3 regions of the Rhizobium sp. Root149 genome follow, and region 2 is predicted to be linked to each of the others. Evidence: riboswitches for the same ligand, from Rfam matches in the RefSeq annotation. Region 2 holds a riboswitch; each other region holds the start of a gene.

Region 1 (3,376 bases), on a different contig from region 2:
TCACGGAATTTCGCCGCCATGGCTTCCAGCCCCTCCTTTTGTGCTTCGGCACGAATATCGTGCGAAATGCGCATCGAGCAGAATTTCGGCCCGCACATGGAGCAGAAATGCGCCACCTTGTGTGCTTCCTTCGGCAGGGTCTCGTCGTGATAGGAACGGGCGGTTTCCGGATCGAGCGAGAGGTTGAATTGATCCTCCCAGCGGAATTCGAAGCGTGCACGGGAAAGTGCATCGTCACGCACCTGTGCTGCCGGATGTCCCTTGGCGAGATCGGCTGCATGGGCGGCAATCTTGTAGGTGATGACGCCTACCTTCACGTCATCCCGGTCGGGCAGGCCCAGATGTTCCTTTGGCGTGACGTAGCACAGCATGGCGGTGCCGTACCAGCCGATCATAGCCGCACCAATGCCGGAGGTAATGTGGTCGTAGCCGGGGGCGATGTCCGTCGTCAGCGGCCCAAGCGTATAGAAGGGAGCTTCTCCGCACACCTTCAACTGCTTGTCCATGTTCTCCTTGATCTTGTGCATGGGAACATGGCCGGGACCTTCGATCATCACCTGGCAATCTTTCGCCCAGGCAATCTTCGTCAATTCGCCCAGCGTTTCCAGTTCTGCAAACTGCGCGGCGTCATTGGCATCGGCAATCGAGCCGGGACGCAAGCCATCGCCCAGCGAGAAGGAGACATCATAGGCACGGCAGATGTCGCAGATCTCCTCGAAATGCTCGTAGAGGAAGCTTTCCTTGTGGTGATGCAGGCACCACTTGGCCATGATGGAGCCGCCGCGGGAAACGATGCCCGTCACACGACTGACGGTGAGCGGAATGTAGTGAAGCCGAACGCCTGCATGAATGGTGAAGTAATCGACGCCCTGTTCCGCCTGTTCGATCAGCGTATCGCGGAACACGTTCCAGGTCAGGTCTTCGGCAATGCCGCCCACCTTCTCCAGCGCCTGATAGAGCGGCACAGTACCAATCGGAACCGGCGCATTGCGGATGATCCAGTCGCGAATGTTGTGAATGTTCCGGCCCGTAGAAAGGTCCATCACGGTATCGGCACCCCAGCGGATGGCCCAGACCATCTTTTCCACTTCCTCGGCCATGGAGGAGGTGACGGCGGAATTGCCGATATTGGCGTTGATCTTGACCAGAAAGTTGCGGCCAATCGCCATCGGCTCCAGTTCCGGGTGGTTGATATTGGCGGGAATAATGGCGCGACCCAGCGCCACTTCCTGCCGCACGAATTCCGGCGTCACGTAGTCGGGAATGGCGGCTCCAAAACTCTCGCCGTCGCGTTCCAGTTTTTCCTTGAGGGCCCTCCGCCCAAGATTTTCGCGGATCGCCACGAACTCCATCTCAGGCGTGATGATGCCTGCCCGCGCGTAAGCCAACTGCGTTACCGCTTTGCCATCCGTCGCGCGGCGTGGTTTCGGCTGCACGGGAAAAGCGGGCGTCAACCGCTCGCCGCTGGCAAAACCATTATCCTCCGGTTTCACCTCGCGTCCGTCGTAAAGCTGCGTATCGCCGCGTGCCGCGACCCAGTTTTCCCGCAGGCGCGGCAGGCCCTTTTCGATCTCGATTGCGACAGCCGGATCAGTGTAGGGGCCGGATGAATCGTAGACGTTCACCGGTGGTTCGCCGGAAGTAGGGTGCAGGGCAATCTGGCGAAGCGGCACCCGGATGTCAGGGTGCAGTTCGCCGCTCACATGGATCTTGGTTGAAGCGGGAAGCGGCCCAGTTGTCACATCGAGTCGGGGAAAATTCGGGGCAATGTTCATCGTGGAACTCCAAGGTTTAAGGTTTGGAGATCCAGTCACGTCAGCCGGAAAGATGGATAGACGCCGAGACAAGGCAGACATGGCCCTGTAGAAATCGCGCGTGCACCGTCCCTACGCCAGTATGAACTGGATCAGGTTCAACGGGTCACCGCGCTGCTTGGCCTCTAAAAGCCAAGCCCAGCGGAATCTCAGCCCCTTGCGGGACACCCCTGGTGAATGCGCAGGATTCTGAAGCCAAGCACGGCAAGAGTCAACGATGCATCTTTCGCGATCATAAAATTTTTACATCGCTTAAAGATTGAAATATTCTAACATATGTAGGGTCTTACGCTTCCGGCACGTCGAAGGCTTCGCCCGGGCGAAGCGGACGAAACCGCTCCGGCTTGATCTGTGCTGCTGCAAGTGCATTGCGCAGTGCCGCCAGCGGCTCCTCAATGCCTTCATCGGTGAGCTTTACCGTACCCCAGTGGTGGCCAATGGCGTAAGAAGCCTTGGCGAGCTGCATTCCAGCAACCGCTTCTTCCGGGTTCTGGTGTTGCGCTTTCATGAACCAGCGTGGCTCATAGGCGCCGATCGGCAGAATGGCGAGACGGAAAGAACCATGCTTTTCCTGCGCCGCCTTGTAGTTGACGCCCTCATGGAAGCCCGTATCACCGACGTGGTAGATTTTGCCCGCCAGTGTCTCGATCACGAAAGCACCCCACAGCGCCATGCTGCGGTCGCCAAGCCCGCGGGCCGACCAGTGATGGCATGGCTCGCAGTGGATCGACACATTCTTGCCGACATAATCCTTCGAGCCCCAATCCATGACCGTAATGCGCGGATCATCCAGTTCGGGGCCGAAGATCTTGTCATTGCCCAGAGGCGTGATGTAGCGCGGACGATGGGCGGCGTGGATACGCTTCAGCGTATCGATATCGAGGTGGTCGTAGTGATTGTGGGTGACGATGACGATATCGATAGCCGGCAAATCTTCGATCCTGATGCCCGGCTCGTTCACCCGTTTCGGGCCTGCAAATGACACCGGGCTGGTACGGTCCGACCAGACGGGGTCGGTCAGGATGTTCAAGCCAGCAACCTGGATCAGCATGGAAGCATGGCCGACCATGGTCACCACTATCCGGTTCCCTGTCACCCGCTTTTCAGGCTTTGCGCCTGCAAACGGGCTTGGATAGGCATCAGGCCAGTCTATGCTCTTGCCGTTGAAGCGCCATTTCAGAAGGTTGAGAAAGCCTTTGGGCGCTTCGCCGCCGGGATTGAAGAAGCGCGTTCCGTCGAAATGGTCGGACACCGGCCCCGTATAATATTTGTTGGCTGCCATGGCTCTCCCTGCTGCAAGCCCGCCGCCCAAAAGCGCGAGACTGCCGATTGCTGACCATTTCAGGAAATTGCGTCGCTTCATAATAAAATCTATAGGTATCCCGGTTGAACCTATCAAGAAGCGTTACGATAGGCTGGCATGTCGGATCAGCGGCATCACAGTCGGTTGATTGTGCAGACAGGTCTAGATGGCAAAAACCCCCGGCAGCCTTGACTTTGCGGGCCAGTTGCTGTTTAAGCCCGCCATCTGCTGAAAGTTTCAAGAACTTTAGCCGCCGACC
Region 2 (3,376 bases):
GCATCAGTTCTTCTCCCGATCAACGGCGGCCAGTCGGGAAAGGATGTCTTCGCTACCTTGTGTGATCAGCTGATCGACGAGGCTGTCGAAACTTTCGGTATCCTTTCCCGCAAACTGCCTTGCTTCTGCGGGAAGATCATCAAGAAGCTGGGTGACGAGCTCGCGCACCTGTTCCCTGTAACCCGCCGAGGGGATGACCTGACTGTGAATAATCTCCTTGAGCTCAACCACTGGATCTCCACCTGACGCGCCGACAGGCGCCGACGGTAGGCGCACATCCAGCTCAAGCTTTTCGATCCAGACCCGTCCGGTCCTTTCCGCGCGCTGTTCGGCTTCAGCCAGAAGCAGATCCATGTCACGGCGCATCGTCCAGGCCAGAGGCGTTTCGCCAATCAGACGCAGACGCGCAACGAGATGACTGGAGAGAGTACGCGTTCTTTCACGCTCCAGAGTGGAGCTGATGTGTTCGGCGAGATCGGTCCATTCCGTCAGGCCTGACACATCGACGTCGATGCGAGAGAACTGTGCAATGCTCGTGAGGCGTTCTTCGATCGTCAGACTACCGTCGTCCTGAACAGTCACCAGCGTGACGCTTTTTTCTCCTGCCTCGTTGATATCACGCCCCTGCGGCATGCCGGGCATGATGACCGTTCGTTCTCCGGCGTGATGCGTCCGCTGGTGAATATGGCCAAGAGCCCAGTAGTGAAAGCCGGAGGCATGCAGTTCGCCGACGGAGCAAGGTGCATAGAGATCATGGCCTGGCGCGCCAGCGAGGCTCGTATGCATGATGCCGATGTTGATTGCGCCGGAAACTGCCGGTTTGTATTTCGGCAGAAGGCTTTCGGGAGCCTGTGGCTTGGCAAAGCTGAGGCCCTGGATGACGACCGTGTGGTTCCCGGCGTTCAATTCAACACTTTCGGCGCGCCCGGAAAATACTTTGACCGAAGGCGGTAGTACCAGTTCCTGGGTGATGCGGGATAGAGCATCGTGATTACCGCGGATCTTGAAGACGTTGATATTCGCCTCATGCAGCCGCTGCATCTGCGTCGCCAGGAATCGCGCAGTCTTCATCGAGGTCTGGTCGCCGTCGTAAAGATCTCCGGCGATGATCAGCGCATCGACCCTCTCTTCAAGGCAGAGATCGACGATACGCACAAGCGCTTGCCGTGTGGCATCGCCAATGAGTTCTGCCAGCTCCGGATTGCGCAGTGAAAGGCTACGCAGCGGAGAATCGAGGTGGATGTCGGCTGTATGTACGAACCTGAAAGCCATGCTCCGGTCTAGCCGGAATAGTATCAGCATTCAACGCCTATCGATCTTTGCACACAACCATGAATCGGTATGGGCTAGCGATTTCCATCCATCCTACTTTTCGTTGACAACGGCTGGTTTCTCACCATATTCAGCGCAAATTCCGAGGGGAGCACCTGTACGGTGCTGAGATGGCGGTGAGCCGGACCCTTGAACCTGATCCGGGTCATGCCGGCGTAGGAACGGAAAATCGCTCGCAAAGCGCTGCTTCGCTTCATCCGCTGATCCTGATCGAATGTGATGATCGGGGAGCGGGCCGTGGCATATTGCCCTGCCGACATGTTTGACTGCTGGACGTCGCGACGCCGTGAGTGGCGCGCATGACGGTTCAACGAACGCTGCTTGCTGTCATTCTTCTCCTGCTGGTGTGGCAGGGTGTCATCGTTCTTCTGGAGCCGCCGCGCTATCTCTTGCCAACGCCCATGGCAGTGCTGGATGTCTATCTGAAACAGACAGGCTTTCTCCTCCATCACAGCCTGCTGACGGCTAGCGAGATTCTTGTTGGATTGGTTCTGGGTGCGCTGCTCGGTGCTGGCACGGCGCTCGCTGTTGCAGCCTTTCCAAGGACTGGGCAGATCGTGTGGCCGCTTGTGCTGGTCCTCCAGGCCTTTCCGGTCTTTGTGCTCGCGCCATTGCTGGTCATCTGGTTCGGGTTCGGGATAGCCTCGAAAGTGGCGATGACCGTCATCATCATCTTCTTTCCGGTGGCATCTGCGTTCTACGATGGCTTGCGCAGAACTGATGGCGCCATGCTGGATGCCGCGGCGCTGACGCAGGCGAGCCACTGGCAAACACTGCGATATCTACGCCTTCCGCTGGCACTTCCATCCCTGATTTCCGGTCTGCGGATCGCTGCTCCGCTAGCCCCGCTGGGCGCGGTTGTTGGCGAATGGGTAGGCGCGGCGGGAGGGCTTGGCTTTGTCATGATGCAGTCCAATGCGCGTCTTCAGACCGATGTGATGTTTGCCGCCATGGGCGTGCTGGCGCTTTACACGCTGGCTCTCCGTCTCGGGGTGGACCGCTTGACGGTGGGCCTTGCTCCCTGGGCGCGCGAGCTCAATCACTCAACTCCTTCTTTTGCCAAATTCAAATCGGGACTTTCTTCATGAAACGCTTTCTTGCAGCGCTCGTCGCGCTGGCTGCCCTTGCCGTGCCTGCGTCTGCCTATGCCGCAGACAAGCTGAATGTTTTGCTGGAATGGTTCGTGAACCCGGATCATGCGCCGCTGGTTGTGGCACAGCAGAAGGGCTATTTTGCGGATGCAGGGCTTGAGGTGAAGCTCATTCCGCCGGCGGATCCCTCTGCCGTCCCGCGTCTGGTGTCGACAGGCGAGGCAGATATCGGCATCCACTATCAACCCAACCTCTATCTCGATACTGCCGCCGGCTTGCCTCTGGTGCGCTTCGGTACGCTGGTCGAGACCCCGCTGAACACGGTGACGGTGCTGGCCAACGGCCCGATCAAGTCGCTCAAGGATCTCAGAGGCAAGAAGATCGGTTTTTCCGTTTCCGGTTTCGAGGATGCAATGTTGAAGCGCATGCTGGCCGGGGAGGGTGTTCAACTCTCTGACGTCGAACTCGTGAATGTCAACTTCTCGCTCTCGCCAAGCCTGATCGCCGGGAAAGTGGACGCCACGATTGGCGGTTTTCGAAACTTCGAGCTGACCCAGATGCGGATCGAAGGACATGAGGGCAAGGCATTCTTTCCCGAGGAGCACGGCGTGCCGGTGTACGACGAGCTCGTTTTCGTGACCCGCAAACAGCTTGTTGCCGATCCCCGTCTCCCGCGCTTTCTCCAGGCCGTGGAAAAGGCCGCAGTTTATCTGACTAATCATCCGGATGAGGCTCTTGGCCTCTTCCTCAAAGCCTATCCGGATCTGGACAATGAGCTGAACCGGAAGGCTTTCGTCGACACGCTGCCACGTCTTGCCAAACGGCCTGCGGCGCTGGACCGTACCCGCTATCAGCGCTTTGGCACCTTCATGGCCGAGAGTGGCTTGATCCCCAAGGCGCCTGCTGTGGACGATATTGCCGTGGAGCTGAAATGAGTGACGTCAAGCGGCAGC
Region 3 (3,376 bases), on a different contig from region 2:
GAAAGGCTTGACCCAAGCACGCGAGAGGCCCGGGAGCTGGTTCTTCGAGCGCAGAGCACATGATCGGCGCCAATGATCCCGAAACCGATGGTGACCGCTGACGCGCCTGCGCAGAATGCAATGGAAAGACTTGTGAGCAGTGCCTGCCGGAAATCTGGTTCCAGGGCGAGTCGCAAAAGGTCAGCCGACAGCCCGGACACGAGGATCATCGCAAGCGGCAGGATCAGAAAAGCGGCGGCCAGGAGAATGATGATGGCGTCGCTGCTGCGGGCAAGGCGCGAGCGGCCATCGTAGCGGTTCCACAATCGTCCTTCGCCGAGGGCCGTGTCTTCCGCTTTCGGCAGCAGGTTCAAGCAGAGCAATATGACTGTCGTCACTGCGATCTGCATTAAAGCCAGGGCAATTGCGCGCGGCGGATCGAAATCGAAACGCAGTGCCTGATAGATCGCTACTTCAAGCGTCGTGGCGGCAGGGCCGCCGCCTAGAACCAGCACCAGCGTGAAACTGGTGGCGCAGAGCATGAAGATAAGCCCGCTGGTCGCCGGAATGACACGCATAAGAGCGGGTAGCTCCACATGACGAAGAATAGACAACCGCCTCATGCCGAGACTTGCCGTCAACCGCCAGTATTCCTGGGGCAGCCGCTCCAAGGCCGCCAGCATCATGCGTGTTGCAAGCGGCAGGTTGAAAAAGACGTGGGCTATCAGAATACCGCTCAAGCCATAGATGCTGATGGGTTGCTCAAGACCCAAAGCTTGGAGCGCCTTGTTCACAAGTCCCTGTCGCCCGAAGATGCCAATGAGGCCGAGCGCACCTATAAGAACAGGCAGTCCCATGGGCACGGCCATGAGGCGCACGAGCCAGATACGCCCGGGGAATTTCGTCTGCCGAGCCAGTGCCAAGGCGACCGGCAGCGCAAGACACAGGGAAAGCGCAGTGGAAAGGGTAGCCTGCAACAATGTGAAACGCAGCAGGCTGAGGGTATAGTCGTCCACCACACTGCCCTGGACGAGACCGGTGGGAGCGAATGCCAGAAGAACTGCCACAGGAACCAGAACGAGCAAAGCGATGACGGTCAGGGCCGCAACGCCACCCGCCAGCCCGCGCTGCTGTTCAGACCGTGTCAGCATTCGGTCTTACTTTGCGCTCATGGCCGTCTGCCACTCGCGAATCCAGGCCTGACGATTCTTGGCAACCTCGGCTGATGGCATCAGAAAGGTTTTTTCTGGCTGCGGCAGTTTGGAAAAGGTGTCCGGCAGGGGGCTCGATGTCGGCGCGACTGGCATCATCCAGTTTGTCGTTGGAATGATCCCCTGAAACTCGGGGGATAGCGTGAAGGAGAGGAATTTGCGGGCCAGATCCTGGTTTTGGCTTGCCTTCAGCATGCCCGCCACTTCGATCTGAATGTAGTGTCCCTCTTCGAACTTCGCAGCCTGATAGCGATCCGTCTTTTCCTCGACCATGTGATAGGCGGGCGAGGTGACATAGGAGAGCACCATCGGCGCCTCGCCCTTGGTAAACAGGCCATAGGCTTCCGACCAACCGGGCGTGACTGTCAGAACGCGGTTCTTCAGCTTTGCCCACGCCTCTGGTGCCTTGTCGCCATAGACCGATTTGACCCAGAGAAGCAGGCCAAGACCGGGTGTTGACGTGCGTGGATCCTGGATCACGATTTTCTGCGAGGCATCGCCCTCAACCAGGTCTTTCAGGCTCTTTGGCGGCGTTTTCAGGACTTGTGTATCGTAGACGACGGCGAAATGCCCGTAGTCATAGGGAACGAAGACGTCGTCCTTGAAACTTCCGGGAACCTTGGCAGAGGTCGTGTCGATGCCGTGGGGTGCAAAAAGGCCTGTCTGCTTGGCTTCTTCAATAAGATTGGTGTCGAGGCCGAGGGCAATATCGGCCTTCGACGTCTGACCTTCCAGCTTCAGCCGCGTCAGCAGTGCCACGCCATCCGAAACGCCGACGAAGGTGACCGTGCAGCCACATGTCTTCTCGAAAGCCGCCTTGACCTTCGGTCCGGGGCCCCACTTCGAGATGAAGCTTTCATAGGTATAGACTGTGAGGCTTTTCGCTTCCTGAGCGTTGCTGGTCGGTGCCAGCAACAGACCGAGAAGACCACAAACAATTGCTAGGGGAGATTTCATCAACGCCACCTCGACCAAAAGAGTTCAGGGAATAGGCGTCGATTTGAACGGTCTAATCCCTCCGCCGGTGTTAACCGGATCAGGTTCCGCGGGTTGGCTTCCAGATGGAAAACCTCTCAGCCATCTTCATGGCACCCCGTTAGAGCGTCGAAACATGTATCGGGCGGCCCGCTGTTTGGCAAGCGGTCCGCGCTTATCGATTGGCAGCAGTCAATGTCCGCAACTGCTGGGGCATAGCCGCAATGCTGCCGATGCGGTTTGCAATGGCATAGGAAACGGTATCTTGCAGGATATGCGGCATGACGGGCTTCGTCAGGACACCGAGCGGGCGCACGTCCTGACCTTCCAGTTGTTCCGGGTTAGCCGTCATGAAGACGACGGTGATCCCGAACCGCTCTGCCAGCTCGCGTCCGATGGAGGGACCGGTGGCACCATCGGACAGATTGACGTCGACGAAGGCGATATCCGCGTGCGGGGCCAGCGCCAAAGCATGGTCTCGACCGCTGGCAAAACCGGCCACCGTCAATCCCATTTCCTCAATGGTCTCGGCGATATCGAGAGCGATCAGAAATTCATCTTCGACAATCAGGACTCGTTGATTCATGGCTGTATCTTCCAGCCGACGACGCATAACTTGAGCCGACATGGGGACATCCCTTCGTTGAACGCTAACATAGCCGGAACCGCATTTCCGACCCTGTAGCCTCCGAACGTGCCAATATGGGATTTGTTCCGGGACGTGACTCGAATCCGGAAAACTAACGAAACATTAATCTTAACATAAACTTAAGCGAGTTTAGCCTTCCAGCTCTTCCCGCAGCATTTCGAGCTCCAGCCATTCTTCTTCCATGGCTGTCAGTTTGGTGCGCAAGGCTTCCATCTCTGAGGCGAGGCGGTTGAAGGCAGCCGGATCCTTCGTGAAGAGATTTGGATCGGCCATCTTGGCCTCGCGGGCCGCAATGTCCTTGCCGATCTTGTCCATCTCTTTCGGCAGCTTTTCGAGCGCAAACTTCTGCTTGTAGGAAAGCTTGCCCTGCGCTTTGGGTGCCGAGGCTTGAGCGGGTGCGGAAGCGGCTTCCGCCTTGACCTTCTCCTTCTCGGCCTTGCGCTTTTCCTCCAGCGCGCCTTTGCGCTGCGCCATCATGTCCGTATAGCCGCCGGCATATTCAATCCAGCGTCCGTCAGGCGCTTCCGGATTTGCCGGCGCGATGGTGGATGTCACGGTGCGA

What was found. A riboswitch is a leader RNA that binds a small molecule or an ion and turns the genes downstream of it on or off. The one in region 2 is predicted to bind thiamine pyrophosphate.
Region 1: linked by a shared signal. The riboswitch ahead of thiC (phosphomethylpyrimidine synthase ThiC) and the one ahead of ASD54_RS22445 (ABC transporter permease) in region 2 are both predicted to bind thiamine pyrophosphate.
Region 3: linked by a shared signal. The riboswitch ahead of thiB (thiamine ABC transporter substrate binding subunit) and the one ahead of ASD54_RS22445 (ABC transporter permease) in region 2 are both predicted to bind thiamine pyrophosphate.

What each region holds. Positions count from the first base shown of each region.
Region 1 is NZ_LMGD01000022.1:209,720-213,095, reverse strand. Features, by position in the region: gene thiC (phosphomethylpyrimidine synthase ThiC) at 1-1,775, opposite strand, end outside; TPP riboswitch at 1,866-1,996, opposite strand; gene ASD54_RS19260 (MBL fold metallo-hydrolase) at 2,101-3,177, opposite strand.
Region 2 is NZ_LMGD01000023.1:570,757-574,132, reverse strand. Features, by position in the region: gene ASD54_RS22455 (AAA family ATPase) at 1-4, opposite strand, end outside; gene ASD54_RS22450 (DNA repair exonuclease) at 4-1,272, opposite strand; TPP riboswitch at 1,408-1,511, shown strand; gene ASD54_RS22445 (ABC transporter permease) at 1,632-2,420, shown strand; gene ASD54_RS22440 (ABC transporter substrate-binding protein) at 2,417-3,358, shown strand; gene ASD54_RS22435 (hydroxyethylthiazole kinase) at 3,355-3,376, shown strand, end outside.
Region 3 is NZ_LMGD01000022.1:253,130-256,505, reverse strand. Features, by position in the region: gene thiP (thiamine/thiamine pyrophosphate ABC transporter permease) at 1-1,130, opposite strand, end outside; gene thiB (thiamine ABC transporter substrate binding subunit) at 1,137-2,147, opposite strand; TPP riboswitch at 2,187-2,296, opposite strand; gene ASD54_RS19475 (response regulator) at 2,341-2,793, opposite strand; gene ASD54_RS19470 (ABC-F family ATP-binding cassette domain-containing protein) at 2,944-3,376, opposite strand, start outside.